3 regions of the Bacillus cereus group sp. BfR-BA-01430 genome follow, and region 3 is predicted to be linked to each of the others. Evidence: riboswitches for the same ligand, from Rfam matches in the RefSeq annotation. Region 3 holds a riboswitch; each other region holds the start of a gene.

Region 1 (11,247 bases), on a different contig from region 3:
TAGATAAAACAGGTGCAGTTGCAGGATTATCATTTACTGAGATTAAGAGTCCAGAAGAATGTAGCATCTTAATGTACCGTGATAATGTGGCAGATTTGAAGCTTGAAGTAAAAGAAGTTTCAGAGAAATATATTGCACAAGCAAAAGCACTCCTTATCTCAGGAACAGCTCTTGCAGCAAGCCCTTCACGTGAAGCCACTTTTGCAGCATTACATTATGCGAGAAAACATAACGTTGTTGTATTTTTTGATTTAGATTATCGACCATATACGTGGACATCCGAAGCAGATACAGCAATGTATTACAATCTTGCAGCTGAAAAATGTGACGTGATTATTGGTACACGAGAAGAATTTGAAATGATGGAAGGAATCATTGGAGATGCGAAAGCTAAAGATGAAGTGATTGCTCAAAAATGGTTTGATCATCATGCGAAAATTGTTGTAATCAAGCACGGTTCGGAAGGATCTATTGCTTATACAAAAGATGGTCATACATATAAAGGAAGTATCTTTAAAACAAAAGTATTAAAAACTTTCGGTGCTGGTGATTCGTATGCCTCGGCTTTTATATACGGATTGATGAAAGGCTGGGATGTGCCAAAAGCGATGGAATTTGGAAGCGCTTCAGCAGCAATTGTCATTTCTAAGCATAGTTGTTCAGATGCAATGCCGACAGTAGAAGAAATTCAGCAGTTTATTACAAAAGGAAAAGAAACATCTATTTCTTAATCATGAAGGAGGAAAATAAAATGACTCAAGTAGCAGTTCAAACAGTAAAAAACTATATCGACGGTGAATGGAAAGAATCACATTCCTCTAAAACAGAACCAGTATACAATCCAGCAACTGGAGAAATGATTGCACATGTTCCACTTTCTACAAAAGAAGAGGTAGATGAAGCTGTACAAGTTGCCAAAAAAGCGTTTCAAACATGGTCAAAAACGCCGGTACCAAAACGTGCAAGAATCATGTTTAAATATCAACAATTGCTAGTTGAACATTGGGATGAACTAGCAAAAATGGTCACAATCGAAAACGGGAAAAATTTCAAAGAAGCATATGGAGAAGTACAACGCGGTATTGAGTGTGTTGAATTTGCAGCCGGTGCTCCAACATTAATGATGGGAAAACAACTTCCTGATATTGCAACGAATTTAGAATCTGGTATGTATCGTTATCCAATTGGAGTAGTTGGCGGAATCACACCATTTAACTTCCCGATGATGGTACCTTGCTGGATGTTCCCATTAGCGATTGCTTGCGGTAATACATTTGTATTAAAACCATCTGAACGCACGCCATTATTAGCTTGTCGCTTAGTAGAATTATTAGAAGAAGCCGGCCTTCCAAAAGGGGTATTAAATATTGTTCATGGTGCTCATGATGTAGTAAATGGCTTATTAGAACATAAACATGTTAAAGCAATCTCATTCGTTGGTTCACAACCAGTTGCTGAATATGTATATAAAACAGCTTCTGCAAACTTAAAGCGAGTACAAGCGTTAGCAGGTGCGAAAAATCATTCAATCGTTTTAAATGACGCAGACCTTGATTTAGCAGCAACCCAAATTATAAATGCAGCATTCGGTTCAGCGGGTGAGCGCTGTATGGCGTGTTCTGTTGTAGCTGTACAAGAGGAAGTAGCTGATAAGCTGATTGAAAAACTTGTTGAAGCATCTAATACAATGCAAATTGGTAACGGTTTAGAAGAAGATGTTTTCTTAGGACCTGTAATTCGCGATGGTCATAAAGAACGTACATTGCAATACATTGAAACAGGTATACAAGAAGGAGCAACTCTTGTTCGCGATGGCCGAAATGATGTGGAAGTAAATGGAGAAGGGTATTTTGTTGGACCAACAATTTTTGATCATGTAACACAAGAAATGAAAATTTGGCAAGATGAAATTTTTGCACCGGTACTATCTATTGTACGTGTGAAAACATTAGAAGAAGCAATTGAGCTAACAAATGAATCAAGATTTGCAAACGGTGCTTGTATCTTTACAAATGACGGTGGTAAAGTTCGTGCATTTCGCGAAAATATAGATCCAGGTATGTTAGGAGTAAATGTTGGTGTACCAGCTCCAATGGCATTTTTCCCATTCTCTGGTTGGAAAGATTCATTCTATGGCGATTTACATGCAAATGGTCCGGACGGTGTGGAATTTTATACAAGAAAGAAAATGATTACAACTCGCTGGGCGTAATAAAGGTAAATAGCAGAGAGTCTCATTTCTCTCTGCTATCATTTCCTTTTTAAAGAAAGCGCTTAACTTTAAGGTAAGGCAGGTTGAAAAGAATGGATACAATTCGTTTAACAACAGCACAGGCGTTAGTTAAATTTTTAAATCAGCAATATATACAGTTTGATGAGAGAGAAGAAAAATTTGTGAAAGGAATTTTCACAATCTTCGGTCATGGTAATGTATTAGGGATTGGGCAAGCTTTGGAAGAAAATAGCGGAGGTTTAGAAGTATATCAAGGAAAAAATGAACAAGGAATGGCGCAGGCTGCGGTAGCATTTGCAAAACAAAAACATCGGAAACAAATTATGGCTTGTACATCTTCAGTAGGACCCGGTGCGGCAAATATGATTACAGCAGCAGCAACAGCAACAGCAAATAATATTCCTGTTTTGTTATTACCTGGAGATACATTTGCATCTCGGCAGCCAGATCCAGTGCTTCAGCAAATTGAACAACTTCATGATGCATCCATTACAACAAATGATGCGTTTCGTCCAGTAAGTAAATATTGGGATCGCGTCAATCGTCCGGAACAATTAATGACAGCGATGATTAACGCGATGCGAGTATTAACAGACCCAGCTCATACAGGTGCAGTTACCATTGCCCTCCCGCAAGATGTACAAACGGAATCATACGATTATCCAGTATATTTCTTTAAAAAGCGTGTACATCGCATCGAAAGACGTATGCCGACTCAAAGCGAAATTCATGATGCTTCAATGCTTATTTTCAAGAAGAAAAAACCAATCATAATTTGCGGGGGTGGTGTACGTTACTCTGAAGCGGGCGAAGTACTGAAACGTTTTTCAGAGAAATTCCGCATACCGTTTGGGGAAACACAAGCTGGAAAAAGTGCCATCGAAAGCGATCATGCAATGAATTTAGGAGGTATTGGCGTTACTGGAAACTTAGCTGCCAATCGTATTGCGAAAGACGCAGATTTAGTAATTGGAGTTGGAACACGCTTTACTGATTTTACAACATCATCAAAAGCGCTTTTCCAAAATGAAGATGTTGAGTTTTTAACGATTAATGTGTCAGATTTTCACGCTGGCAAATTAGATGCAACTAAAGTTGTCGCAGATGCGAAGGTTTCATTAGAAGAACTTGAAAAAGTATTGGAAAGTAAAGAATATCAATCTAGTTACATAGATGAAATTCATGCGGTGAAAGAGTTATGGGATCAAGAGTTAAAGAGACTTTATCAAACCGATTATAAAGAAGATGGGTTTCAACCAGAAATTAAAGGCCATCTAGACGAAGCACTACCAGAATTTTATGAAACAGTGGGCTCTTGCCTCACACAAACGAAAGTAATTGGGGAAATCAATAGATTACTTGATGAGGATGCTATTATTATTGGCGCAGCAGGAAGTCTTCCTGGTGACTTGCAGCGCATGTGGATGAGTAAAAAGCCAAATACGTACCATATGGAATATGGATATTCTTGTATGGGATACGAAATTTCTGGAGCGCTCGGTGTTAAAATGGCTGAACCAAATAAAGAAGTATATGCGATGGTTGGGGATGGAAGTTATTTAATGCTTCATTCAGAACTTGTAACTAGCATACAAGAAGGTAAAAAATTAAATGTTCTTTTATTTGATAATGCTGGATTTGGATGCATTAACAATCTTCAAATGTCAAATGGTATGGGAAGCTTCGGTACAGAGTTTCGTCATAGAGAAAATGAAGTTGGAACGCCAGCAGGAAGATTTATGAAAATAGATTTTGCCCAAAGTGCAGCTGGTTATGGTGTGAAAACATATCGCGTAATAACGATAGAAGAATTAGTAGCTGCTCTAGAAGATTCGAAAAAACAAACAATCTCGACACTAATTGATATAAAAGTATTACCTAAAACGATGACAAATGGCTATGACTCTTGGTGGAACGTTGGTGTTGCTGAGATGACTGAAAATAAGAAAATTCAAGCTGCTTATGAAGATCGAATGGGCCATTTAAAACAAGCAAGACAATATTAAAATGCCTTTCTTATTTTAATAGAAGGCAATGAAGCAATTCGTTTCATTGCCTTTTCTAAAGGGAAAAAGGAGCTGGACAAGATGTTTAAAGAAGGAACTGTAAAACTTGGCATTGCACCGATTGGGTGGACCAATGATGATATGCCTGAATTAGGAAAAGAAAATACATTTGAACAATGTATTAGTGAAATGGCATTAGCTGGTTTTACTGGTACTGAAGTTGGCAATAAATATCCAAGAGATGTAGCCATTTTAAAGAAAGCGTTGTCACTAAGAAAGATGGAAATAGCAAGTGCATGGTTTAGCGCTTATTTAACAACAAAACCGCTAAATGAAACGGTGGATCCATTTATGGAACATTGCGATTTCTTGCAACAAATGGGAGCGAAAGTCGTTGTTGTGTCAGAACAAGGACATAGTATTCAAGGGCTGATGGATACACCTCTTTTTGAAAAGAAACCGATTTTTGATGAGGAAAGTTGGCGAAAACTTGCGGAAGGTTTAGACGTTTTAGGGAAATTAGCTCAAGAGCACGGACTTTATCTTGTTTATCATCATCATATGGGAACGGGAGTACAGACAACTGCGGAAATTGAAAAATTGATGTCTTTAACAAATCCAAATGTTGTTCATTTACTCTATGACACTGGTCATCTCTTTTTTTCTGGTGAGGATCCAATATATATATTAGAAAAGTACATGGATCGCATCAAACATGTACATTTAAAAGATGTGCGCTCAAATATTGCAGAGAGAGTAAAACAAAATAAATTAAGCTTTTTACAAGGAGTGAAAGAGGGAGTATTTACAGTTCCAGGTGATGGCAGTATTAACTTTGAACCGATATTTAAGAAATTAGCTGAACAGCATTATACAGGATGGCTATTAGTAGAGGCAGAACAAGATCCAGAAAAAGCAAATCCATTTGAATATGCAGTAAAGGCGCGAACATACATAAATGGAATTTGTAATTTTTGGCAAAAACAAAATAGGTAGGTGTTTTTCATGAAACGTGTAAAGGTTGGTATTGTTGGGTTAGGGAGACTTGGGAAAAAACATGCAGAAAATCTTGCATTTCATATTCGTAACTGTGAATTAACAGCGGTATGTAGTGTAATTGAAGAGGAAGTAAAACAAGCGCAGGAAGAATGGGGCATACCATATGGTTATACAGATTATGATGAAATGCTGCGAAATAAAGAATTAGATGCAATTTTTATTGCTTCGCCATCTGGTTTTCATTGCGAACAGATCGAAAAAGCATTAGAAGCAGGATTCCATGTTTTTAGTGAAAAGCCACTGGGACTATATTTAGAAGAGGCTCTTCATGTAGAAAAGGTAGTACAAAAGCATCCGGATCAAGTATTCATGCTTGGATTTATGAGACGCTTTGATAAATCTTATATGTATGCAAAGAGAAAAATTGAAGAAGGCGTAATCGGTAAGCCAGTTTTAGTACGGTGCTATGGTATAGATCCGACAAAAGCTCTTGATAGTTTTGTGAAATTCGCAAAGAGTAATTATAGCGGGGGCTTATTTTTAGATATGGCCATTCATGATTTAGACTTAGCAAGGTGGTATTTAGAATCAGAGGCAAAACAAGTGTGGGCGATTGGAGGAGCATTTGCTTGTTCTGAATTTAAGGAATTTAACGATGCGGATACTGGAGCGGCACTAATAAAATTTGAAAATGATACAATGGGTATTTTTGTCGCAGGTCGAAACTGCATGCATGGTTATCATATTGAAACGGAAATTATCGGTACAAAAGGATCGCTTCGCGTTGGAACAGTTCCAGAAAAAAATGCCGTGACTGTTTTTGATCAAACAGGTGCAGTTCGCGAATGTTCAGAGGGATTTTTAGAACGTTTTGAACAAGCATATTTAAGTGAAGTAGAAGAGTTTATTCAATGCATTATCGAAAAACGTAAGCCAACAATTACGGTACAAGATGGAGTAAAATCAACAGTGCTTGGATATGCATGTAAAGAATCATTTGAAACAGGTGAACTTATCAATGTTCAGAACTTTCAAATAGATAAAATTCATTCGTAATACATTTCTAGATTATAAGATGGGGTAGGTAGAGGGCTTTTATGATACAAAATAAAGAGCAAGAGGGCACTCTACTCCCTTTTAGAGAAATAGATATCATTTGAAAGGGGTTTATTGCTCCATGGCATTTGTAACAATCATTACATTTTTAGTATATACGATTTTCATTGCCTGGTTTTCTTGGTATAAGACAAGACATATTGATTTAGATAGTTCAGATGGTTATTTTTTAGGTGGTAGAAGTTTGACTGGTATCGTTATCGCAGGATCACTTGTATTAACAAACTTATCAACAGAACAAATGGTAGGACTAAATGGACAAAGCTATGCAACTTCAATGGTCGTCATGGCTTGGGAGGTAACCGCTCCGCTAGCGCTCATTTTTATGGCATTTGTCTTTTTACCTCGTTACTTAAAAAGTGGAATTACAACAATCCCGGATTTTCTAGAGCAACGCTACGATTTACGAACAAGACAAATTATTTCCATTCTATTTTTATTAGGTTATGCCATCGCTTATTTACCAACTGTATTGTATTCCGGTGCACTAGTACTTGATAGCATCTTTAATATTTCACAACTATTTGGGCTTAGTAATTTTACAACGATTATGGTGATTGCACTCATCATTGGTATGACTGGTATTGCCTATGTTGTATTTGGCGGCCTACGTGCATGTGCTATTTCGGATACGCTAAATGGAATTGGTTTAATTATTGGAGGATGCTTAATTCCAATTCTTGGGCTCCTTGCACTTGGAAAAGGGAATATTATGGATGGTGTAAATCTTTTATTACATTCCCATCCGGAAAAATTAAATGCAATTGGAGATTCACAAGATTCTATACCTTGGACAACAATTTTTATGGGGCTATTGTTTAATAACTTATTTTATTGGTGTACCAATCAAGCTATTGTTCAACGTACACTAGGGGCAAAAAATTTAGCAGAAGGACAAAAAGGAGTATTGTTTGCAGGATTATTTAAAGTATTTGGAGCATTATATTTAGTGCTTCCAGGAATCATTGCGTTTCATTTATTTGGCAATCAATTAAAAAATGCTGATATGGCTTATCCGATGTTAGTAATTAAGATTTTACCTGTCGCATTATCAGGATTTTTTGCTGCTGTATTGTTCGGTGCTATTTTAAGTTCATTTAACGGTGCATTAAATAGTTCTATCACTTTATTCACACTTGATTTTTATAAACCAATTTTCAAGAAAGAAGCAAGCGAGAAAGAGTTAGTAAAAGTAGGGCGTATTTTTGCGATTACACTCGGTCTCATTGCGGTTATCGTATCACCATTTATTTTATATGCACCTTCTGGATTATATAACTACTTACAAGAAATGTTTGGCTTTTACAATGTACCAATTATCGCAGCTGTTGTCGTAGGATTTTTTAGTAAAAAAGTACCTGCAAATGCTCCGAAAATTGCTTTAGTCTTTCATATTGTTTTGTATGCGCTCTCAAAAGTGTTTTTAGGATCCATTAATTTTTTATATATTCTTAGTGTATTATTCCCGGCATGTGTAATTATGATGTTAATTGTCGGAAAATTAAAACCGAGAGAAACAGATTTTGAACTTTTCGATGCTAATAAAGTTGATTTAAAGCCATGGAAATATGCAAAGGTATTTTCAATCTTTCTTATTATATTCATGCTAGGTGCCTATGTATTATTCTCACCTATTGGGTTAGCCGCACAGTAATGATGTAATGGAATTGCTAAAAAAATGACTCATTTTTCATATTAATATACTATATAAGTTTGGATAATTGACAACCCTCTAAATTATGTTATGATGATTATCAAAACTACATAGTTATCATCTATCCACTAGGGGTGCCGATATTGGCTGAGATTAAAGTTTATCTTTAAGACTCTTAGTACCTGATCTGGTTCGTACCAGCGTAGGGAAGTGGAAGTGACAAAATATGATATTTATATATCTAGGCCACTTTCTTTACCTATAAGGAAGTGGTTTTTATTTTGTACATTTCTATTTTTTCGTTAGATGTTAGCTAAGTGTAGTATATATGAGGAGGGATACAAATGTCATTTTCACAGTTATTACGTCAAGAAGTTGCTCCGATTTGGCAAGCGAGTTTTGAGCATCCATTTATTAAAGAACTAGGTGAGGGAACATTAGATTTAGCTAGCTTTCGTTACTATGTTTTACAAGATTCCTACTATTTGAGTCACTTTGCTAGAGTACAAACATTAGGGGCGGCGAAGGCAATTGAATTGGAAACGACAGCTCGCATGGCGCATCATGCACAAAATACATATGAAGCAGAATTATCACTGCATGAAAATTTTGCGAAAAAATTAGGAATCACTGAAGAAGAAAAAGCAGCCTTTATTCCAGCACCAACGGCTTATGCATATACATCCCATATGTATCGCGCTGCTTATGAAGGACATTTAGGTGATATTATTGCGGCCATTTTACCGTGTTATTGGTTGTATTATGAAATTGGTGAACGTCTAAAAGAATGTAAACCAGAGGAACCGATTTACCAAGAATGGATTTCAGCATATGGTTCTGATTGGTTCCGCACATTAGTAGAAGAACAAATTATGCGATTAGATCAAATTGCGGAAACAGTAACAGAGTCGGATCGTAAGCGAATGAAACAGCATTTTATCATTAGTAGTCAATATGAATATTCGTTCTGGGAGATGGCTTATACGTTAGAAAAATGGCCTGTTAAAGAAAAAATAGTAACCCGGTAGATGTTCGTTTTATTTCTCCATTTTTCGTAATATATTATGAAAAAATTATACAATTAAAAAGAGAAAGAGGAAAGATAAAGAGGAGGTAGAACCCTCCTCTCTCTTTTTACTATTTTTTAACAAAAAATGGATTTTGATGATGGTATAATAAAAATAAAAAGGAGGTGGAATTTGTATTTTGTTTCAAATTTTAACAGTCTATTGATTTTGGATTTCATGTAAAATAACGAATAAAGAGAGGAAGTATTCATTTTATGGAAACGCTACAGTTGTTAGCCTTTAAAGATGTAATAGATCCACTTTTTGAGCGAACAGTATTTTATGTGCAATGGCCAAAACATTGGTCAAGTCTGTTATTAGAACACAATAGACCATACGAATTAATAAAAAAATTTAAGCTTCTAAATAAAAGATTGTATATCATGTTTTCTGATATTTTATTCATTGAGCATGATCCATATAAGTTAGCAGAAGATAGTCCATGGATTATATCTTTAAAACCTCTCAGCTCTGAACAGCTAGAATATATTTGTCGTCAATGGTATGCGTATATTCATAACTGGAAACCGACCGAAATGCCTGGAGAAGTTTTATTAGAATGGCAACCTAGTGCGATTTCACAGTTGTCGTTACTACATGATAAAAAAACATTTTATATATGGGTACCAGCATTAATTTCACAGTTGTTTTGCGAACATGCATTGCATCTAACTATAAAACAATATGAAGAAGTTCCTTTTTACCCGCTTCGAGAACAAAATAGATGTGAAGCGATGTCTGAGCCTATTCAGGATAAAAAAACAAAGGAATATTTTTCTTATGTATATCGGTTTGAGCTTATCACTCGTGGTATTGAAAATATGTTTTTACTTAAAGTTTCTATTGGTAAAAGGCGTTTTTATCAAACAGCAAATCAATATGAAAATTATATGATTATGAAAAAAAGAAAAGGAACTGTACTAGTCTCTAACTGCCATAATGAAAAGGATCAGTTTGTTACACTCAAAATAGAAGACGCGCGATTTGGAGTGAATTGGTCCAGAGCTTATCGGGAATTACAGAATGTTTTTATGCTTAAGAAACAGTTACATTTAGTTAAGATTATGACGAATCCAAAAAAATATATAAAAGGGAAAAGGGTACGAGCACTTGTTATATATGATGAAAATATCTTTAAGGTTCCTGGTACAAAAATAAAACGGGGGATAAGTAGAAGAGAAAAGGAAGTACTCTTACAAGCATTTCATCAGCGATTTCCTCATTGTACACGTATCCCGCTATGTAAAAATATAACTATAAATCAGAATGATGAGTTATTTCCACTTTATACACCAAAAGGAATGGAAGAGATTACATTAGAACTATGGTCTTCTCAAAAACTTATAGAAATAGAAAAAATATTATTTGAAGAAGAACTAATTTTAGAGAAGAGGACAGATTATTCCTATATATTACATTCTAAACCGCAAATTATACTGAACATCGTCATGTATAATCCAAAAATTATTAAGCAGCACCCATATCGAATGGATTATTGCCATAGGTATAAAGAAGATTGTATCCAAAGTGTGATCCGAGCAATATCTTCTATACCAACGCAATCATTTCAAACATCGTTGTCTTTAATAGAAATTGAAAAGTGTAATGGTCGTGAAAAAATCGATCCGAAACAAGTGATTCGAGAAGCATTTGCAAGAACAAATCGCCTTTCGCAATTTATCGAACGATTAGACGGAGAAGAAATAGAGAAGGAACATATAGTAAGAGCCATTTTTAGTTTGTTAGAAAAGATAGGATTTCGTAAACGAAGCTGGGAGATTATAAATCCATCACATACATATGTTAGTTTATCAATAGAAGAAATTTATAACAATCAATTTGTACCTATTATATCCAAAATAAATGAGGAAGAAATTGTATATAAACTATATGGAAGTCATGAGTGGCGAGACTTTACATCTACCATTTTAAACGTAAGTACACACGAAACGTTCTTACCGCAACCGTCAAAGCGAAATGATATAGGAATCCAATTTAATAAATATATAACGGAAGAATTAACAGTAATTGCAGAAGAAGCCAAAAAGGAAAATAAGCAAGTGTATTTTCTTATAGATGCAAGTATGAGAGAGTATTGGGTTGAAAGTTTGCAAAATGAATGTATGGACTTACATGATCTACCGTATATTAGTGAGGAATTTCAATCGCTTT
Region 2 (11,247 bases), on a different contig from region 3:
CGGAAGTAGTTCAGTGGTAGAATACAACCTTGCCAAGGTTGGGGTCGCGGGTTCGAATCCCGTCTTCCGCTCCAAACATGACATGCCGGGGTGGCGGAACAGGCAGACGCACAGGACTTAAAATCCTGCGGTGGGTGACCACCGTGCGGGTTCGACTCCCGCCCTCGGCACCATGTGCGCCCGTAGCTCAATTGGATAGAGCGTTTGACTACGGATCAAGAGGTTAGGGGTTCGACTCCTCTCGGGCGCGTTTTCTTTCGGGAAGTGGCTCAGCTTGGTAGAGCACCTGGTTTGGGACCAGGGGGTCGCAGGTTCAAATCCTGTCTTCCCGATATTTTAAAATATTATGGGGCCTTAGCTCAGCTGGGAGAGCGCCTGCCTTGCACGCAGGAGGTCAGCGGTTCGATCCCGCTAGGCTCCACTTTTCTTATTATTGGAGGTATACCCAAGTCTGGCTGAAGGGATCGGTCTTGAAAACCGACAGGCGGTGAGAGCCGTGCGGGGGTTCGAATCCCTCTACCTCCTCCATTTTATTGTTATTGAAATGGAATCATTAATAGTTTATAAAGATTATTATATAATGTATATTACCTTCATGGAGGTATACCCAAGTCTGGCTGAAGGGATCGGTCTTGAAAACCGACAGGCGGCGAGAGTCGCGCGGGGGTTCGAATCCCTCTACCTCCTTATTTTTAAAATTTATATTGTCGCGGGGTGGAGCAGTCTGGTAGCTCGTCGGGCTCATAACCCGAAGGTCGCAGGTTCAAATCCTGTCCCCGCAACCAAATGGTCCCGTGGTGTAGTGGTTAACATGCCTGCCTGTCACGCAGGAGATCGCCGGTTCGACCCCGGTCGGGACCGCCATTACATAAGGCTCGGTAGCTCAGTCGGTAGAGCAGAGGACTGAAAATCCTCGTGTCGGCGGTTCGATTCCGTCCCGAGCCATTATTTTGAATTAGCGAGCCGGCTTAGCTCAATTGGTAGAGCAACTGACTTGTAATCAGTAGGTTGGGGGTTCAAGTCCTCTAGCCGGCATCGTTTAGGGGCATAGTTTAACGGTAGAACAGAGGTCTCCAAAACCTCCGGTGTGGGTTCGATTCCTACTGCCCCTGTTTAGAAATATGGGCCTATAGCTCAGCTGGTTAGAGCGCACGCCTGATAAGCGTGAGGTCGATGGTTCGAGTCCATTTAGGCCCATCATCATATTCCGCAGTAGCTCAGTGGTAGAGCTATCGGCTGTTAACCGATCGGTCGTAGGTTCGAGTCCTACCTGCGGAGCCATGGCCCGTTGGTCAAGTGGTTAAGACACCGCCCTTTCACGGCGGTAACACGGGTTCGAATCCCGTACGGGTCATAAAAAGAGTCAGCATAATTGCTGACTCTTTTTTCTTATGTTACGTATACTTTCTCCTTTTACATACGATGTTGTAAATCTAAACAAATATGAAGTGAAGTATTTGAAATAAATAAAGGGATTTTGGGAAAACTATGGTATGTATTAAAAGGAGGGAACAAATAATATGCCATTTGTAAGAGATCTGATGAGTACAAATATTGTACAATGTACGCCTTTAGATAATGTGTATGAAGCGGCTGTTAAAATGAAAGAAGAAGAAATTGGTATGATTCCGGTCGTCGATAACAATCAAGTTGTTGGTCTTGTTACAGATCGCGATTTAGTTGTTCGTGGAATTGCCGAGAAGCATCCAGGGTCTAATAAAATTACAAATGTGATGACCACAAATATTGTTTCAGTAGCACCTAACGACCCGGTTGAGAAGGCAACAGAGTTAATGGCAAGATATCAAGTGAGAAGATTGCCAGTAGTAGAGAACGGGGTACTTGTTGGAATGTTAGCGTTAGGAGATTTAGCAACAGTAGAAGCAGCTGATGATCAAGCTGGTTTTGCCTTAGGTGAAATATCAGAGCATACAAAAGGATCACACGAACTTTAAGACGATTATGGATGAAAAATGAGAATCAGATACATTATTCTTGCAATTAGAATGAAAAGGAATTGTGAGTGTAATGTATCTGAAATAAAATTCAAAGATCATTGCTATATTTGAAAAGTTTTTTAAAATTTTTATTCTTAATTTTTATCACGATAAAAAATGATATACTAATAGATATAAGGGTTATGAGCGATTTTGAATATAGCAATATTTGTTGAGTTTTTATTATTAACAAACTTTAGCGTGTTTATATAGAAAGGAAAATTGGAAGGGGAGTTATATGAAAGCTGTGCAGGGCAATCCGAATTGGAATTTGGTGATTGATACATATGTGGAACCAAAAGATTTTGCTGATTTATTTTCTTTACTTGTACCTTGTCGTCCGAAAGGTGAGGAGAAAGAGAGAACACTTCTAGTATGGAAAGAAAAAGAGTTTTACAAAGAAGAAAATTTAATTCCATTCATTTTATATGGAATGAACAAAGTAAAAGAATTACCTCAATTTCATAAAGATGAGATTCCTACATTGGTGCGTATCGTTCGTTTATGCCAAGAGATTGGTTGGTATCAAGAAGCATATACATTTATGGTAAATCAAAGGTTAGATGAATTTGTACATACTTCAATGGAGTATGAAACGTGGGATTCCATAACACAAATTGTTGCTTTAAACTATTTAATTATTAAGTACCGTGTTGGAGAATTAAAAAATGAAGATGCAGTGATTTGGAAAAGAGTAAAATTTAATGAAAAATGTATAGAAGAATATCGAGAATTAGTATCTCATAAAGAAGTTTTAGAGTTCACATTCTTTTACCTATGTAAACAAGCAAAATCTCTTTCTAAAAAAGAACTAAATGATGATATGATGAATCTAGCAATATATTGCAATGCATATTTAGGTGATTTATATACATTTGATTTATTAAGAAAATATCGTAAATGCACAGATTTTCTTTCGTACTATGGTCCTAATCATGCTGTTATTGCATGTCAAAGAGCTGTCATTTCACAAATATCAGATCGGCTTGACCCATTAAAAACAACACATGTCGATGATTATTTATATGTTATGAAAGAAATGATGGAACATATGACAATAGAGATTATGAACCGCTATGGACACTTTATTGGTAAGCTATTATCTTACATACCATTCTTTGAAATGATTCAAGTTCCTCAGCATGCATATTATTATGAAGAACTCTTGCATGTATGTAAAGGGATTGAATATAAGGAAGAAATCTTACGGAATTATATTTTTATACAGTTACATGATTGTTTACCATCATTCTTTAAGGTGTTTTTAAAGAACAAACGTTATGCAACGATCCATGATATTTTATTTTACTGGTGTGACGATGAACAGAGAATGAGTCTAGAGAAAAAGTATAACTTAAGCTTCATTTATGAGAAATATGCGTGTGGCTAAAATAAATATATAAGCAAAAAGGATCTCCATTTACATGAGATCCTTTTTGCTTAGTAGTATGAACTAGCAGCCTGTATTTTCTTATACATCAAAGAAAGTGAGTTGTCTCCTCTTTCTAGATTCCTTGCTGCTTTTGTTTTTCTTGTTTCTTTTGTTTATCAGGAACATTAATATATTGGGACACAACCAGTAAGACTCCTAAGAAGAACACAGGGAATATGGAAGATAGATAAAAGCCACCACTTACTACGTTTGTTATAAAAGCACTTAAAAGAAAAAGTATAACGTAAATATGAGCAATTTTTTGTTTCAGACGAATTTGAAATGCTTCCATCATAATTTCTAAAATAACAAAAGTAATAATAATAGATAAAAATACAATGCTTGTATTATAAATAATTAAACAACAAATTAAGCCAAAGAAGGCTATAGATTCAATCATGAATGGGATATTGCGTGGCATAGTATTTACCTAACTAAATATGGCAGTGGATCAACTGCATTCGTTTTTTCAAAATTCCATTCTCCATTATGTAATTCAAAATGAAGATGTTGTCCAAAGGAATGTCCTGTATTTCCCATATGACCTAATAGTTGTCCAACTTGTACTGTGTCTCCGATCTTTACAGCGCGATCTTTCATATGAGCATAAACGGTTGTATACAATTTTCCATTGATCCGATGAGCAACGAAAACAACATTACCATAACTCGCTGAATAATAAGACTTCACAACTTTTCCTGAAGCAGCTGCATGAATAGAAACATTCCCTTGTGCAGCAATATCTACTCCATAGTGCATTTGTTCCCAGCGCATATCAAACGTTGAACTAATTTTTCCTTGTGTCGGAAATTTAAAAACAGCTGGGATAGAAGGATTTGTCTTTTTGCTTTGCGCTTGATTTTGGATGATATAATGTTTGGCTACATAGCCATACGCTGTGCCGAAGCGAATTTTATACCAAGTTCCGACTGTTTCTACAACCTGAACTTGTGTACCGTTTTGTAAAGAGCCGATGATCGTACTATTCGTTCCTGCATTACTACGTACGTTCAGTTTTGGAGTAGCAACGGTATAGGTAGGTGTGTTTTGTACGGTAATTCCTTTTACTAAAGGTTTTGAACCGCTAGATACAAAATCTTTTTGTACATATCCAATTTGGCCGTTGTGAAAAATTTTATACCAATTTCCTTCTGTTCCTTGAACTGCAACGAACTTACCATTCGGTAATACGTCAAGAATAGAAGATTCTGTATTCGGTTCAGAACGAACATTTAACGCATTTGCATGTACAATATATTGCTCGTTTCGCTTACTAGATTTTGTAAATGTAATAGCATCTTTTTTTATGTAACCGATCTGATTATGAATATTTACTTTATACCAGTCGTGAACTGTTTCAAGAATGGTAACAGGGGTGTTATAGGGGATGCTACCGATTGAATCATTGTTAACATTTGTAGTTGGATATAAGTCTGCTTTTTCTACTTTCACATAGCCAGTCTTTGCTTTTGATGTTTGCTGTGCAGCAGCTGTCTGCGTATCTACTTCTGTTACAGAAGGAAGTAAGGAAGCAATTGCGACAGTAGTTGCTGTTAAAGCTGTAGCTCTCAAGTTCATATAATCAAGGCCTCCTCTAGATGTAATACTGTACCTTTTATTATAGTATAAAGATAGAATCGAGTGGGGCTTATTCACATAAATGTAATATGAAATCAATAGAAAAATAATGTTAAGTGTATGGAAGTTTGCTTTTTAATGAGAAAATTGTGCGATGCCATGTGAAATCAAAAAAGAGGAGAATAATAACAGGGATGGAGAACCTCAACTGATTTATGTTTCTAGCAACAGTATATGAAGTAGATCATTAAGAAAATTAAAATAGTTGCTGAAGCTTGATGACGGTGTTATACTGACAATGGTAATTTTATATTGTGCTAGGAGAGTTGGTGTTGCCAACTGAGAGTAAGGCCGTAAGTCTTTGATCCTTTTATTACCTGATCTAGGTTATGCTAGCGTAGGGAAGCAATTTGGACGAAAGTATAAGTCCCCGTTTCTTTGCGCATGGAAACGGGGCTTTTTTATTTTATAATTTCATAACAGATACCACTAGGGGTGCTTGATAGGCTGAGAGAGGAATGAACCTTAACCCTTATGGACCTGATCTAGGTAATACTAGCGAAGGGAAGTGGAGCAATGCATATGTATATTTTTATTTGCTGTAGCCACTTCTTATATAGGAGTGGTTTTTTATTTGGATAAAAAGATATAAAGGAAGGGGAAATATATATGAAATTTTGTGACAGATTATTTGAAGCAGTGCAGCCTGTTTGGGAAAAAAGTCATAATCATCCTTTTGTAACGGGGATGGGAGATGGCACGTTAGAAAAGGATAAGTTCCAATATTACATCATACAAGATTATTTATATTTGCTAGATTATGCAAAAATTTATGCAATTGGTGTTGTAAAAGCAACGAATCCACAAGTGATGGCAAAATTTGCGGAACAAATCGATGGCATTTTAAATGGAGAAATGACAATTCATAAACAGTATGCAAAGCGTCTTGGAATTTCTATAGAAGAGATAGAAGCAGCGAAGCCATCAGCTAAAAACTTAGCGTACACAAACTATATGATGTCAGTATCGCAAAATGGTACATTGGCTGAGCTTATTGCAGCGCTGCTTCCGTGTATGTGGAGTTATTGGGAAATTGGAAAACGTTTAAATGATATTCCAGGAGCAAGAGATCATGAGTTCTTTGGGGAATGGATTCAAGGGTATAGCTCAGAAGAGTATGGGAATCTTTGCATTTGGTTAATCGATTTATTAAACGAACTAGCTGAAGGAAAAACAGAACAAGAATTATCCCGCTTAGAAGAGATTTTCCTATATTCCAGCCGCTTTGAATATTTATTCTGGGATATGGCATATCGCAAGGAGATGTGGGGTTTTGAAGACAAAGAGCATACTACAGTTTCATAATGTTTCCTTTCATTATGATGAAAAGCCTATTATAAAGGACTTAGATGCTTCCATAAAGGAAAAAGAATTTGTTAGCATCATCGGGCCGAGTGGCTGTGGCAAAAGTACATTATTTCGCTTAATTACAGGATTAGAAGATGCAGCGGCTGGAACAATTCAACTGATGGAAACAAAGAGTCATCCTGTAGGATATATGCCACAAAAAGATATGCTCTTGCCATGGAGAACGATTATTGAAAATGCAGCCCTTCCTTTAGAATGTCAAGGAATTAAGAAAACAGAAGCTGAAAGAAGAGCGAAAGAACTTTTAGAGCAATTTGGATTACAAGGATACGAGCAAAAGTACCCGAAAGACTTGTCGGGAGGAATGCGGCAACGAGTATCGTTTATTCGAACATTACTAACAGGTGGAGATATTTTATTGTTAGATGAACCGTTTAGTGCGCTGGATGCATTAACAAAGGCAACATTGCAAGAATGGTTGTTTGAACAATGGAAACAGTGGAAAAAAACAATTTTATTTATTACACATGATGTAGAGGAGGCGCTGTTTCTTTCGAATCGAATCCTCATTGTGACAACGCAGCCGATTACAACGTTAACAGAGCGTGTTGTCCCACTTGGGAAAGAACGGACAAGAAAAGACCTACACAGACCAGAGGTACTAGCGTTAAAGGATGAACTACTTAGTATGTTAAAAGGGCAGGTGCTTATATGAAGAAAATGAGAGAGCTACTGCCTGCATGTATATTAAGTGGCATATTGCTTGTAAGCTGGGAAGTGGGAGCTAGAATTGTAGATGAAATGTATATTTTACCAGCACCGACTGCAATTATAGCGAAAATGTGGGCGCTGCGTGACATACTCTTTACGGTTCATTTACCAGCAACGTTGTATGTCGTTTTTATCGGTGTTGCAATTTCTATTGTCCTTGGTGTTGGGCTTGCAATGGCAATGAATGCGAGTAAATGGATGGAAAGAGCTTTTTATCCGTTACTCGTTGCCTCACAAACAATACCGATTACCGCTTTGGCCCCATTATTTGTTTTATGGTTTGGATATTCTATTTGGAGCAAAGTTGTTGTGACGGTTTTAATTACCTTTTTCCCAATTGCGGTCAATATGTACGATGGATTGCGCAGTACGAAAAAGGATTGGGAAGAGCTGTTAGTTACATACGGCGCAACGAAAAAAGATATTTTTTTAAAATTAAAGTTGCCATCTGCACTTCCTTATTTTTTCTCAGCGCTTAAGATTGCTGTTCCGCTTAGCGTTATCGGTGCAGCAATTGGTGAGTGGCTTGGAGCGCAAGCTGGCTTAGGCTACTTTAGTAAGCGAATGATGACGCAGTTAGATGGGGCGGGAGTCTTTGCGCCAATTGTCCTTTTATCATTACTTGCTATTTTGTTTGTCCTACTTGTTTCTATATTCGAAAAGAAATTTATTAGTTGGAGGAAACATTCATGAAATTATTCAAATACATCTTTGTGTTTACTTTATTCATTGCAATGATTGCAGGATGTTCTACTGATTCAGCGTCAGATAAGCAAAAAAAGGAGAAAGAAGTTACGGTGATGCTCGATTGGTATCCAAATGCGGTGCATAGTTTTATCTATGCAGCAATCGATAAGGGGTATTTTAAAGAAGAAGGTGTAAAAGTAAATATAAAATTCCCTTCTAATCCAACTGATCCTTTAACATTACCAGCAACAGGAAAAGTGACAGTGGGCTTATACTATCAACCAGATGTAATTATTGCAAAGGCAAATGAACAAATTCCTGTGAAATCAATTGGGGCGGTTGTTCGCTCACCGTTAAACCATATTGTTTCATTAAAGTCAGCAGGTATTCAATCACCAAAAGATTTAGTGGGAAAAACAGTTGGTTATTCTGGAACACCTTTAAGTGAAGCGTATTTAAAAGCAATGGTAAAAGAAGATGGTGGGAATCTGAGCGATGTAAAAGTAGTCGATGTAGGATTTGATTTAGTACCAGCATTAATTACGAAAAAAGTAGATGCTGTCACAGGGGCATACATTAACCATGAAGTTCCTGTCATGCGTCATCAAGGTCACGAGCCAGCGTACTTTAATCCAGCTGACTACGGCGTGCCAAATTATCATGAACTTGTGTTTGTCACAGGAGAGAAAACGTTGAAAAAGGATAAAGAAGCTCTACAGGCTTTCTTACGCGGTACGAAAAAGGGATATGAATTTATGAAAAAAAATCCAGATGAGGCTCTTAACATTTTATTAGATCATCAAGAAAAAGAAAACTTCCCACTCGTCCCTGAAGTTGAGAAGGAGAGCATGAAAATTTTATTAGAAAAAATGGAAACAAAAGATGAGCCATTTTTATCAGATTCAAAAGAGTCATGGGAAAAACAAAATAAGTGGTTGAAAGAAAAAGGAATGACAAAAGAGCTTGTTCCTGCTAATGAATTATTTGAAAACATTTTAAAGTAGGCGAATGTGTATGGAAAATGAACTTCATGTCATTTCAAATGGTCAAATGACATTTGAAGAGCTAACGAATGTAGCGATGCAAATGGAGAGTGAGATTGATTATTTGCATATTCGTGAACGTGAGAAAAGTACGAAAGAGTTGTATGAAGGTGTGGAAGGTCTCTTAAAAAGAGGCTTTCCCGCATCTAAACTTGTAATCAATGACCGAATTGATATTGCAATTTTATTAAATATTCCGCGCGTACAATTAGGATACCGCAGCGCAGATGTGAAATCTGTGAAAGAGAAATTTTCTTATTTGCATGTTGGTTATTCTGTGCATTCTTTAGAAGAAGCAATCGTAGCGTTCAAACATGGAGCGGATTCGCTTGTTTATGGTCATGTATTCCCAACGAGCTGTAAGAAAGGTGTCCCTGCAAGAGGACTAGAAGAAATTTCAGATATGGCAAGGCGGTTAACAATACCGATTACAGCTATTGGAGGAATAACACTTGAAAATACAACAGAAGTTCTTAAATCTGGTGTGAGTGGTATTGCAGTTATGTCTGGAATTGTAAGCGATCGTAATCCATACGAGAAAGCAAGATTGTATAAGGAAATCATAAGAAAGTGGGCGGGAAATCATGAGTAAGAAGTATGATGTAGCCATTATTGGCGGTGGTGTAATTGGTAGTTCAGTTGCACATTTTCTAGCAGAAAGAGGTTGCGAAGTTGCAATTGTTGAGAAGCAAAGAGTTGCTTCGGAAGCATCAAAAGCAGCGGCGGGACTCCTTGGAGTACAGGCGGAATGGGATGCATACGATCCGCTTTTTGAACTTGCTAGAGAGAGCCGTGCAATATTTCCGCAACTTGCAAAGGCTTTACGAGAAAAAACGGGAATTGATATTGGATATGAAGAGAAAGGGATATATCGGATTGCTCAAAATGAAGAGGAGAAAACGAGAATACGAAATATCATGCACTGGCAACAAGAAACAGGTGAGGAATCTTATTATATAACAGGAGATGAGCTTCGCCAAAAGGAACCGTTTCTTTCTTCTTCTATTATCGGTGCTGTCTATTATCCAAAAGATGGTCATGTTATTGCGCCAGAACTAACGAAAGCGCTCGCACAATCTGCGGCCATTTCTGGTGCTGATATATATGAACAGACAGAAGTATTTGATATTCAAATTGAAAAAAATAGAGTATCCGGAATTGTTACGAGCGAAGGCTTTATTTCATGTGAAAAAGTAGTTATTGCAGGTGGTTCATGGAGTACAAAACTACTTCAATATTTTCATAGAGATTGGGGTACTTATCCTGTAAAAGGGGAAGTAGTCGCAGTAAAAAGCTATAAGCCATTAATAAGGGCTCCGATTTTTCAAGAAAGATTTTACATCGCGCCAAAACGCGGAGGTCGCTATGTAATGGGAGCAACAATGGAACCTCATACATGTAACAAATCTGTACAACCAAAAAGTATCACTTCGATATTAGAACGTGCTTATTCCATTTTACCAGCTTTAAAAGATGCGGAGTGGGAAACCGCATGGGCAGGGCTGCGGCCGCAATCAAATCATGACGTTCCTTATATGGGAGAGCATGAGGAAATAAAAGGGTTATGTGCTTGTGCAGGTCATTACCGAAACGGTATTTTATTGAGTCCTATTTCTGGTCAATATATGGCCGATATCATAGAAGGAAAACAAAATAATCATTTGTTAGATTCATTGCTTTCAAAGTCAGTTTAGAAGGGGGATGGAAGTTTGTATTTGAAAATTAATGGTAGGCAAGTAGAGGTGCCAGAACATATTAAAACGGTAGCGGAATTGCTTACTCACTTAGAGTTGGATACAAAGATTGTTGTGGTGGAACGCAATAAGGATATTTTGCAAAAAGAAGACCATCAAGACACTTCCGTTTTTGATGGTGATCAAATTGAGATTGTAACTTTCGTAGGAGGCGGTTGATTATGTTAAAAATTGGACCATTCACATTCAAATCTAGACTTTTATTAGGAACAGGAAAATTTTCTGATTATGATGTGCAAAGAAAAGCAATCGAAGTATCAGAAGCGGAAATTTTAACATTTGCAGTGCGCCGAATGGATATATTTGATGCACTGCAACCGAACTTATTAGAAAAAATTGATGTAAAAAACTACACATTACTTCCAAATACAGCAGGGGCAAAAACAGCTGAAGAAGCGGTTCGTATTGCAAAACTAGCAAAAGCATCAGGTCTATGTGACATGGTAAAAGTAGAAGTGATTGGTGATGATAAAACGTTATTGCCAGATCCAGTAGAGACGTTAAAAGCATCTGAAATGCTTCTTGAAGAAGGGTTTATTGTTCTTCCTTATACATCAGATGATGTTGTATTAGCTCGCAAACTACAAGAACTTGGTGTGCATGCGATTATGCCTGGT
Region 3 (11,247 bases):
GTCGGATTGAATACTGAATTAGCTAAATCCGTAACTGTGAAACCAGGTGATTATTTCGATATGCCGTCTCATTGGATGACTGCATACCATAGGGTAATGGATACAAAGAAAGCACAAATGACAGAAGTATATGAAGATCAGCTTGGTTCATGGGTAACAATATTAGAACCAATTATGGATAAAGAAAAAAATATTATTGCGGTTGTAGCGGCGGATGTAGACGCGTCGATTGTTCCGAGTACAAAACAAAAATTCATCATACAAGGTTTAATCTTTATGGGGATATCATTGGTGCTTGCTATTGTAATTCAATTCTTTATTGTTCGTAATTCTTTAGCACCGTTAAAAGAGTTGCGTGAAGGATTACGAAAAGTAGGAGATGGCGATTTAAATATTCAATTACGAGAACGATCAGATGACATCGGAATTATTAATGCTTATTTCAATACAACAATACAAAAATTTAAAGCAATTATCGATAAAGTAAAGCAGACAGCAGAACAAGTTTCTTCTTCTTCCCAAGAATTATCGGCAAGTACAGAAGAAAACAATATGGCAGTTCAAGAGATTGCAAGTTCTATAGAAGGATTAAATGAAGGAGCACAGTCTCAAGAGGCTTCCGTACAAAAATGTTTGCATATTGTAAATGAGATGGGCAGTAGTCTGGAGGAAATTACAGGTGCTGCGAAGCATGTTACAAGTGCATCTGAAGGCATGGAGCAACATTCTTTAGAAGGAAATGAAGTTATTTCTCAAATTGTGAAGCAAATGAATTTAATTCAAAGTGCGGTTCAAGATTTATCTTCTATTATCTATTCGTTAGAAAATCGTTCAAAACAAATTAGCGATATTGTAACAGTAATTACAGGCATTTCAAATCAGACAAACTTACTTGCTCTAAATGCCTCTATTGAAGCATCACGAGCTGGAGAAGCTGGTAGAGGATTTGCAGTTGTAGCAGATGAAGTGCGTAAATTAGCGGAGCAGACAGAGGCGTCAGCTAAAGATATTGCAAAATTGATTGGAGAAACACAAGCAGAAACGGAAGAAGCTGTAGTTTCAATGCAAAAAGGTTCAAAAGAAGTTGAATCAGGAATTGAGCTTGTTCATAGTAGCGGTGAGTTCTTTGAAAAAATTTCAAAATCAGCGCAGTCTGTTACAAATCAAGTGAAAGCAGTTTCAGGTACTTCAAGTGATGTTTTACAAAAAAGTCAAGGAATCGTGCAGGTTGTGAATCATTTATCTCATATTGCTAAGACATATGCAGAAAGTAGTAATCACGTAGAAGAAAGCATGAAAGAGCAAGAGATGTCTGTTCAAGAAATTGCTGAGCTAGCAACATCTCTAAGTTGGCTTGCTCAAGAGTTACAAGAATTGATTGGTGAATTTAAAAGCGAATAGAGCATAAACAAGGTGTAGATAGTAAGGGAAGTGAATGAAATGGAAGCAGTATTAACAAATTCCTATAATGAAAAAATCAAAGAGTCTCTAGAAAGAATAAACGGAAAAAGTAGAATCCCTATGGATTTCCGAAATCTAGAGGGAGAATTAGAGACAAAAACAATATTGTTTCCAATAGCAACTCATATGGTTGATCTGTTGGGAGCAAGTATAATGTGGTTACATCATATTACTAATGAGAAACATATAATTGTTTTGTATCATGAAAGAGAAAAACTATTTCCTATTATGATCGAAATCTCTCATTTCCTTTCTTATAAAACTTTAAAAGAACAGATTGTTGAGCAAATAGGTCAAATTCAAGCGATGAATGAGACAGACATACAAGAATTACAAAAGCATTATAATCTATCTGGAATTTCACCTATTATTGTTGGTCAAACATACTATCATTCACAGGAGAATGATATATTACAATTTGTCCTTAATGAAGAGAAGCAAGGTGTAGAAGTAATATTTAATGGTTTGATTTGGAAGGAAAAGACGATTGCTCGCTATATGAGGCAAATAGGAGGAGTATTCATACACGCCTTACAGAATAGGGATAAACTTGTTGAGAATTTTCATATTATTACAGATGAAGAGATAGCACTCTATAATGAGATAAATAATACGAAAGCAACATATCCAGAAACAAGCATTGTCGAGATGTTTTATAAAACGGTTGACCAATTTCCAAATCGTATTGCATTATCTTCTAAAGAAGGTGCTTTAACTTATCAAGAATTGAATCAAAGAAGTAATCAAATAGCTCACATGTTAATACAAAATGGTGTGCAACCAGGAGATTATGTGGGGATTTTTATGAAACGCAGTATCGACACAGTGATAAGTATATTAGCTGTGTTGAAGGCTAATGCGGCATATGTTCCAATTGATCCAGATTATCCGCAAAGTAGAATTGAGTATATTATTCAAGATAGTAAAGCGAAAGTTATTTTAACAAAAGAAACAGAGATTACATCTAAAGGTATTCAAGCAATCTCAATCTATGACAGAGAGAATTATTTAGTTAATGATGTGAAGCTTCCTATAAATTGTGATGATATAGCATATATGATTTATACATCAGGATCGACAGGAAATCCAAAAGGAACAATGTTAGCTCATCGAGGTGTTGTCAATTTATGCACTTGGATGCAACGACAGTATGAATTAACAGAAGAGGATGTATTTGCACAGTTTCCTTCATTTAGCTTTGATGCTTCTGTATGGGAATTATTTGCTGCTTTATTTTGCGGAGGCACTTTATATGTATTATTAGAAGAAGAACGTTTATCAGTAGAAGCATTTGCAAATGCAATACATAGAGTAAAAGCAACTTCTATTTTAGCGTTAGCGACAGTTTTTGTAAGACAAGTAGCAACCTATTTAGAAGATGAAGAGATATATAAGCTGAATTCATTGAAACGGATTGCGATTGGCGGAGAGATGTTACCGATCGAGGTAATTAAATTGTGGAGAGAAAGAATTGGAACAGATATTCAAATTCATAATGTATACGGGCCGACAGAGTGTACAGTCGTAACAACAACTTATCCGATTCCGAGTCAATTGAATGAGAATATTGTAAGTGTTCCAATTGGTAAGCCGTGTGCGAATTATCGAATTATGATATTGGATGAGAATATGAGGCTTTGTCCAATTGGTGTACCTGGCGAACTGCATATAGAGTCAGTAGGACTAGCAAAAGGATATTTTAATAAACCGGAAAAAACAGCAGAAGCATTTGTTCCAAATCCATTTAATCCTGATGTTAATATATATAAAACTGGAGATATCGTTAGACTCTTAGAAGATGGGAATATTGAATTTTTACATAGAAAAGATGATCAAGTGAAAATTAGAGGACATCGTATTGAGTTAGGAGAAATTCAAAATCAAATTTCTCAAAATCATAATGTAAAAGAAAATATTGTGTTTGCTAAGAAAAGTAAAGAAGGAAGTCAATATTTGATTGCTTTTTATACAACTTTAACGAAAAAAGACATACCAGAACTCATTTACAAATTACAAGAGCAGTTACCAGATTATATGATTCCGTCTAAGTTAATTTATATTGATGAACTACCACTTACACCAAATAAGAAAATAGATGTTAAGAAACTAGGACAACTAGAAGAAGCGTATGAGCCGACTCGTCTACAAGAATATGTGGCACCATCTACTGAAGCGGAGAAGATCATCGCACAGGCTTGGGCAGAAGTATTAGGAGTTTCCAAAATTGGTGTACATGATGATTTCTTTACTATTGGTGGGCATTCATTAAAAGTATTACGTATTTTAACATTGTTAAAAGAAGATTTTCCGCATTTAACAATTCAAGACTTCTTTAAGGAAAAGACGGTATATAAGTTAGCGCGAATACAAAGGGAGTTAACCCTAGAAGAAAATGTATTTCATGAATATAAATGGATACATGAACCAGAGGCGATTCAGTATACGGAAGGAATAACGGATAACCGGATTTCAAATGTCTTTTTAACAGGAGCAACAGGTTATTTAGGGTCACATATCCTATATGAATTATTACAGCAAACTTCAGCTCATATTTATTGTTTAGTAAGACCTAAAAGAGATGTAGAGCAAAGAATTATTGAAACTGTAACAGGCTATTTTCATGATATTCCAAATGAAGCTCTGGCACGTATAACAGCTGTTCCTGGTGACCTTGGTGAAGAATACTTTGGGCTTAGTAAGGAAGAGTTTATAGCGATACGTTCTAAAGTTGATGCAGTCATTCACTGCGGGGCGGACGTAAGACATTTTGGTGATGTAAAGCAATTTGAAAATGTAAATATTCAAGGGACAAAGCGCATGCTTGCATTAGCCGATGAAGGAGCAGCATTCCACTTTATTTCTACGATTAGTGTTCCAATCGATTTAGCAGTAGAACAATGGGATACGTATAAAAAACGCGGTGATTTTGAGTATAATGTAGAGCTAGAGAATGTATATTCCAATAGTAAACTACAGGCAGAAAATCTTGTTCGTGAAGCAATGAGTCGTGGCATGAGAGGGAATATTTATCGTGCTGGCAATTTAGCATGTCATTCCGAAACGGGAGTATTTCAACAAAATATTGAAGGAAATGCATTTTATCGTCTCATTAAAACAATGTTATTAATTGGACAAGCGCCAAACGTGAAGTGGAAAGTAGACTTTGCTCCAATTGATTTTGCAAGTAAATCGATTGTGACTTATATGCAAGATCCTCAAATTATAGGTGAAACATTGCATATTTGTCATCCAGATCCGATTGATTTTGTACATTTTGTACAGTTAATTATAGAATGTGGGCATCATTTAGAAGTTGTTCCGCTTTCGCAATATGTAGATTCAGGGTTACAGTTAGCGAAAGAGGATGAGGAGATAGCAGAATTGATTGCTTCACAAGTAGCTGGCGATGGAGCGCAGCAGTCTGAAATTGTAATAGGTACAAAACGAACAAATGAATGGATAAAGAAAAAGCAAATTGCAGTGCCAGTCATTGACAAACAGTTTATTCAGAAGCTATTAGTACATGGAAAACAAGTGGGGTATTTTCCACACATAGAAAAATAGCAGACAAAATGTACCATGCTTTTGTTTGTTCAATAAAATAAATCATGCTACAATGAAAACGAATTAAGGACCGGGGAGCCAAGTGGCTGAGAGGATGTAAAGGAACATCGACCCTCAACCTGATCTGGATAATGCCAGCGTAGGGAGTTGCTTAAGGGAATGTAGCATATGTTATTTTATAATAACTTGCATACAAGGCTTTCCTACGTCATAGTAGGAAAGCCTTTTCTTTTTTTAAAACATATTATTTTGCAAAGGGGATTTTAGCATGTCACAACAAGTTACAATTTCATTTTCAGTGGTACCACAAGCAAAAACAAAAGATTTATATGCGGTTGTGGATAAGGCAATTGAAGTTGTCCAACAATCAGGCGTTCGTTACGAAGTAGGCGCGATGGAAACAACGATGGAAGGAGATTTAGATGAACTTCTTGATATCATAAAACGTGCACAACAAGCTTGTGTAGATGCTGGAGCAGAAGAAGTGATTACTTCTATTAAAATCCACTATCGTCCAAGTACAGGTGTAACAATTGATGAAAAAGTATGGAAGTATCGTGATGAATATGACAAAACAGAAGCGATCTAATTTCGCAATTACAACGATTTGGCTGATTCTTCTCATTGCGATATGGGAAGGATCTGTTTCATTATTTCACATTGAACCATGGATATTGCCAAAGCCCTCTACAATCGTACAAGAATTAATTGGCATGAAAGAGCTATTACTTCCAAATATAACAAAGACGTTGCAAGAAGTGATAAGCGGTTTGTTTTTTGCAATTCTACTTGGAACAAGTATTGCTATTATTATGGATGTTATCCCGATTTTTCGTCTTCTTATGAATCCGTTACTTGTCATTTCACAAACTATTCCAATTGTTGTGCTTGCACCTTTATTTATCATTTGGTTTGGATATGGAATGCTACCAAAGGTGATGGTTGTTATTCTCGTTTGTTTCTTTCCCATTGCCCTTAGTATTTTAGAAGGGTTTCAAACAGTAGATAAAAATATGCTCAAATTATTACAAACAATGCGTGCATCAAAATGGCAAATGTATCAAAAAGTAAAATTTCCTGCTGTGCTTCCATATTTTTTCTCAGGGTTAAAAATTGCTGTTACATATAGTGTGATGGGGGCAATTATTGGTGAATGGCTTGGTGCAAGCGAAGGATTAGGGGTTATGTTAACCCGTGCAACAAAGTCATTTTTAACTGCTCGTGTATTTGGTATAGCGGCTATGATTGTAATCGTCACGTTATTTTTATATTCTATCGTAGAATTTATGGCAAGAATAACAGCACCATGGATATATAGAAAGGAAGACAAAAAATGAAAAAGAGCTTAAAAGTCATGTTAGCAACACTGCTTGCAGTAAGTGTTGTCGGCTGTAATACAGCGAAGAAAGAAGATAGTGGTGACAAAGAGAAAAAAGTAAAAGTTGTTTTAGATTGGTTTCCGAATACAAACCATACTGGTTTATATGTAGCAAAAACAAAAGATTATTATAAGAAACAAGGTTTAGATGTAGAAATGATACAGCCTGGTGATAATGTATCAGCAGAGCAAATGATTGCTTCTGGAAAAGCTGATTTTGGTGTGAGCTATCAAGAAAATGTTACATCGGCACGTGTGGAAGGGATTCCAGTTGTATCAATTGGAGCAATTATACAACATAACACATCGGCATTTGCCTCTTTAAAAAAAGATAATATTACTTCACCAAAAGATTTTGAAGGAAAGCGTTATGGAGGATGGGGAGCACCAGCAGAAGAAGCAACTTTAAAAACCATTATGGATAAACATCAAGCAGACTTTAGTAAAGTAGAAAAAATTGTGCTTGGACAAACAGACTTCTTCAAATCAATTGGTCGTGATGCTGATTTTGAATGGATTTATTATGGCTGGGATGGAATTGAAGCGAAACGTAAAGGAAAAGAATTAAATACAATAATGGTAAAAGATTTAGATCCAGCACTAGATTTTTATAGCCCTGTTCTTATTACAAGTGAAAAGAACATAAAGCAAAATAAAGATGTTGTGAAAAAGTTTATGAGTGCAACAGCAGAAGGATATCATTTTGCAATTCAGGAACCAAAACAAGCAGCTGATATTTTAATTAAGAATGTTCCAGATATTAATAAAGAGTTAGTGCAAGAAAGTCAAAAGTGGTTAAGTACAAAATATCAAGATGATGCAAAAGCGTGGGGAGTACAGAAGGAAGAGGTTTGGACAAATTACATGAATTTCTTATACGATAATAAGGTAATCAAAAAGAAAATTGATGTAAAAGATGCCTTTACAAATGAATTCCTTCCAAGTGAAAAATGAGTGGATTACGAATAAAAGATGTTGTGAAAGCATTCGATGGTAAAAATGTATTAGAGAATATTCATGCTTCTATACAAGAAGGCGAATTTGTATCATTTGTAGGCCCGAGCGGTTGTGGGAAAAGTACATTGCTTAATATGATCGCAAGTATTGAAGATACGACGAGCGGTGAGATTATGTATCATGATGAGCTTGTACAAACACAAGACTGTGTAAGTTATATGCCGCAGCAAGATTTATTGCTTCCGTGGCGTTCAGCTTTACAAAATATTGTGTTGCCATTAGAAATTGAGGGGAAGAAGTCCAAGAAAGAGCGTTTAGCAGAGGGGATGGAAGCATTAAAACAATTTGGGTTGTTTGAATATGCAGATCACTATCCCGACTCATTATCTGGAGGAATGAGGCAGCGGATTAGCTTTCTTCGTACGTATTTATGTGAGAAACCTGTTATGCTACTTGATGAACCGTTCGGAAAGTTAGATGCCTTTACAAAAATGGAAGTGCATCGCTGGCTTTTAGATTCTTGGCATCAAGAGAAACAAACAATTGTAATGGTAACGCACGACTTAGATGAAGCGATACTATTATCTGATCGTGTATTCATCTTATCGCAAAGACCAGCAACTATTGTAGGTGAAGTGCACGTTCATTTACCTCGTCCGCGAACAATGGATATGTTAACATCTGTTGAATTAAAAGAAGATAAAACAGAAATTTTAAAGATATTAGCTCCGTATATGAAGAAATAAAGAAAGCCTCTGAATGTGAGATGTTCAGAGGCTTGTTATTTTTTAGAGAAATAGAAGCTCGACAAAAGAAAAACATTCACATTTATAGTGAATGCCTTTTCCCTGTGATTAACATAATTTTGGAGAACTCTTACATGAGAATTATATGAAGAAGCACGCTTATGGTGCGCATATAAGCGTGCTTTTTCTATCATATTGTCTATTTTATAACTATTTATAGATGCCTTTCCCTAACAGGCTACTATCTTTGTTTATATGTATAGATAGCTTAAATTGGAACAACGATTGTCCCTATAACTACAGGATAATGTGGTGAATAAAGAAAAACAAGAGATTTAAAAGGAAATTCATGTAAACTTCAATTTAACTTCATATAAACTTCATATTGGAAACTGAATATAAGGATAATTTGTTTCTTGAGAAGGAAAGCGTCTCCATGCTAAATGAAAGGAATCTGGGAGAGGAATTATTACATAAAGTGAAACTTTAATCAGTGGGAGTTTTACTGCCCTAAAATAGCGGAATACAATAAGGTGAGAACGTATGAAGACAGGATCTGTTTTGAAATAGATTTATAATGAGACAGAGAACACGGTAAATATACGAATAACTTCAACTGATTAGAGTGAATAACAATCCGAGGAAAGGCATTACGAAAATAAGAATCCCCCATCAGGGATTCTTAGAAAGATAGATGGGGGAGTTCAATAAATAGAAAGTAAGTTCAAACTAATTCATTTGTATAACTGGATTTAACATATTTGCTACAGTGCCTGTTCCGGCACCACCAATTGTAACAGAGCCACCCGGAGGAATTTCACTATTCCAGCCAGCATTTGTTATGACATAATGATCATTTTCTTTACGAATAAGTTTCGAGTCCCAAAATTGTGTTAAATTTCCGTTATAATCAAATTCTAAATTCCAATTTTTAATAGGTGTTGTCCCTGTATTTTTAACGGTAATAGAGAAATTATAACCATTACCCCAATTAGAAGTAACTGTAAATTTCACATTCTCAGCATCATCTGGGGGCGAAGTATTGCTGTCATCTGTTTTAACAGTAATAGAAGAAGGCTGTGATTGGTTTCCAGCAGCATCTTTTGCAATGATAGAGAAAACATATTCTGTGTTTGGTGCTAAATTTTTAATTGTCATGTTATTTGTTGTTGTTGTCCATTTCTCCTTTTCAGAACGAACTTCATATTCGGTAACACCGACATTATCAGTAGATGCTGTCCAATTTAGTTGTACGAAGTTGGCATTTTTGTTGGTCACAACAATATTTTTTACAGTTGTTGGGGGTTCGTTATCCTTTTGCTGAATAGGTCCTCCTAATAGTTCCGTGACTAATGTATCAAGTAACTTTGGACCATTACAGTCATACTTTGAGCTCTTACGACAATCTCCACTTAATTCCCAAAACATTGCCCCGCCTAAATCTTTTGCTTTTATATAATCTGTTTTATGTTTCATAGATTCATTGTCGTCATAGCTAATAAATGTTCCTGTATTTTCGTTATATAAGTATGGCACTTTAGCGTTGTCATTCCAGTAACGAACAAAGCCATTTTTGTTTACATAGTTTGCTGCTAGGTCACCATAATCATATATTCCTGTATCACCGGTAGAATAATCATCCCAAGTACCTTTAGAGGCTAGTTTTCCATCGTTACCTGGTGTACATGGCTGATATTGTCCATTGTTATCTTTCCCACAACTTTTCCAACCGCGACCATAAAAAGGAACACCTAGTACAATTTTATCTGCTGGGACACCTTCATTTTTATAAATTTCTACTGCACCATCTACATAATATTTTGTATCAGCTGCTGGATCTTGAGGATCTTTATATAGTGCAGCATTATGATTGGAAGTAGCTTCCCATCCTCCATGAAAGTCATATGTCATAATATTAATCCAATCTACAATTTGGGAAATCTTTTTAAGCTCTGTATGGTCAGCGTAGCGCTGGCTTGCACCTGAAGCAATTGTTAATAAGTAGGATTTTCCATCTTCAGAGCTAGCTTTATCGAGTGCATGTCGAACGTCTTGGAGAAGTAGTGTGAAATTTTGTTTATCTTCGGGGCGATAACTCCCTCCTGGAATTGTTTCAACGCCTGGGTATTCCCAATCTAAATCCACACCATCAAAACCGTATTCTCGAATAAAGGCGACAGCAGATTCGGCAAATACTTTTCTCGTTTTTTCATCAGCAGCCATGTCTGAAAAGCGATTAGACCAAGTCCATCCCCCAACGGATATAAGAGTTTTTAAATGTGGATATTTTGCTTTTAATCGCTTTAACTCTCCAAAATTCCCGCAGCGAGCGTATTTATCGCAATCTTCCCATGTTGTTCCTGAACCTGGAAAGGATTTATTGACATCGGCCCATGGTTCGCCTAATACAAGCGTACCGTTTGGAACATCTTTATTTTGTAGTGGGACACTAGATTCTTTACATGCCCAAGTTTGTTTATTAGGGTTATCTGGGTGTGTAGAAGGATTGCCGTGTCTGCCATTCCAACAAATATCAGCAAATGCATAGTTTAAATGAGTGAGCTTAGAAGCATCTATATCGGCAACTTGATAGTTGCGACCATAGATCCCCCACGAAGGGAAATATCCAACGATTTTTTTGTTTGTTGATGTCGAATCTGCTGATGCGAAATTTGGAGCTATAAAGTTGGTAAGAAAAAGAGGCAAGAAGAGTAGTAGAGAAAGAAGCAAGAGTGAACATTTTTTTATCCTCATCATCATTTCTCCTTTCAAAATTGAAATATGTGTAATGGCAAAATTGCCAATTAACGAAAACAAACAGACATCACGAAGTCTATACAAGTAATAAAGGTTAATTTCATCGTAGCAAACACCATATTGAGTGTAAACGTTTTATTGCTTGGAAAAAGACTTTCTCAATATAAAGGAGTGCAGTAAGCGAAGTATGTATGTAGTAGGGAAAATAAAACTTGAAAATAAAGGAATTTAGAGAATCATTTGAGAAAGAATTGTCTAGAGAAGAGATATTATGACATGGCAATTCTTTGTATGTTCCTGTAACATAATAGGAAAAGGATGTAAGGAGGGGAGAGTGTGGATGTTTTCTTGCATATTGCTGAGGAAAAAATTCGTCAAGCAATT

The links. A riboswitch is a leader RNA that binds a small molecule or an ion and turns the genes downstream of it on or off. The one in region 3 is predicted to bind thiamine pyrophosphate.
Positions count from the first base shown of each region.
Region 1: linked by a shared signal. The riboswitch ahead of tenA (thiaminase II) and the one ahead of MR058_RS12900 (MTH1187 family thiamine-binding protein) in region 3 are both predicted to bind thiamine pyrophosphate.
Region 2: linked by a shared signal. The riboswitch ahead of tenA (thiaminase II) and the one ahead of MR058_RS12900 (MTH1187 family thiamine-binding protein) in region 3 are both predicted to bind thiamine pyrophosphate.

Region 1 is NZ_JAKUEW010000002.1:288,946-300,192, reverse strand. It holds gene iolC (5-dehydro-2-deoxygluconokinase) at 1-731, shown strand, start outside; gene MR058_RS05950 (CoA-acylating methylmalonate-semialdehyde dehydrogenase) at 752-2,212, shown strand; gene iolD (3D-(3,5/4)-trihydroxycyclohexane-1,2-dione acylhydrolase (decyclizing)) at 2,305-4,239, shown strand; gene iolE (myo-inosose-2 dehydratase) at 4,321-5,235, shown strand; gene MR058_RS05935 (Gfo/Idh/MocA family oxidoreductase) at 5,245-6,294, shown strand; gene MR058_RS05930 (solute:sodium symporter family transporter) at 6,416-8,008, shown strand; TPP riboswitch at 8,129-8,234, shown strand; gene tenA (thiaminase II) at 8,353-9,036, shown strand; gene MR058_RS05920 (pPIWI_RE module domain-containing protein) at 9,291-11,247, shown strand, end outside.
Region 2 is NZ_JAKUEW010000001.1:910-12,156, forward strand. It holds tRNA gene MR058_RS00040 (tRNA-Gly) at 1-74, shown strand, start outside; tRNA gene MR058_RS00045 (tRNA-Leu) at 85-173, shown strand; tRNA gene MR058_RS00050 (tRNA-Arg) at 177-250, shown strand; tRNA gene MR058_RS00055 (tRNA-Pro) at 259-332, shown strand; tRNA gene MR058_RS00060 (tRNA-Ala) at 349-421, shown strand; tRNA gene MR058_RS00065 (tRNA-Ser) at 436-528, shown strand; tRNA gene MR058_RS00070 (tRNA-Ser) at 598-687, shown strand; tRNA gene MR058_RS00075 (tRNA-Met) at 709-785, shown strand; tRNA gene MR058_RS00080 (tRNA-Asp) at 789-864, shown strand; tRNA gene MR058_RS00085 (tRNA-Phe) at 873-945, shown strand; tRNA gene MR058_RS00090 (tRNA-Thr) at 963-1,035, shown strand; tRNA gene MR058_RS00095 (tRNA-Trp) at 1,042-1,112, shown strand; tRNA gene MR058_RS00100 (tRNA-Ile) at 1,124-1,197, shown strand; tRNA gene MR058_RS00105 (tRNA-Asn) at 1,207-1,281, shown strand; tRNA gene MR058_RS00110 (tRNA-Glu) at 1,283-1,354, shown strand; gene MR058_RS00115 (CBS domain-containing protein) at 1,521-1,955, shown strand; gene MR058_RS00120 (DUF3965 domain-containing protein) at 2,236-3,387, shown strand; gene MR058_RS00125 (hypothetical protein) at 3,503-3,850, opposite strand; gene MR058_RS00130 (SH3 domain-containing protein) at 3,856-5,007, opposite strand; TPP riboswitch at 5,317-5,428, shown strand; TPP riboswitch at 5,489-5,591, shown strand; gene tenA (thiaminase II) at 5,677-6,372, shown strand; gene MR058_RS00140 (ABC transporter ATP-binding protein) at 6,341-7,090, shown strand; gene MR058_RS00145 (ABC transporter permease) at 7,087-7,839, shown strand; gene MR058_RS00150 (ABC transporter substrate-binding protein) at 7,836-8,837, shown strand; gene tenI (thiazole tautomerase TenI) at 8,848-9,468, shown strand; gene thiO (glycine oxidase ThiO) at 9,461-10,570, shown strand; gene thiS (sulfur carrier protein ThiS) at 10,586-10,789, shown strand; gene MR058_RS00170 (thiazole synthase) at 10,792-11,247, shown strand, end outside.
Region 3 is NZ_JAKUEW010000006.1:111,910-123,156, forward strand. It holds gene MR058_RS12890 (methyl-accepting chemotaxis protein) at 1-1,401, shown strand, start outside; gene MR058_RS12895 (non-ribosomal peptide synthetase family protein) at 1,522-5,025, shown strand; TPP riboswitch at 5,087-5,188, shown strand; gene MR058_RS12900 (MTH1187 family thiamine-binding protein) at 5,294-5,614, shown strand; gene MR058_RS12905 (ABC transporter permease) at 5,586-6,362, shown strand; gene MR058_RS12910 (ABC transporter substrate-binding protein) at 6,359-7,357, shown strand; gene MR058_RS12915 (ABC transporter ATP-binding protein) at 7,354-8,106, shown strand; gene MR058_RS12920 (glycosyl hydrolase family 18 protein) at 8,836-10,860, opposite strand; gene MR058_RS12925 (DnaJ family domain-containing protein) at 11,200-11,247, shown strand, end outside.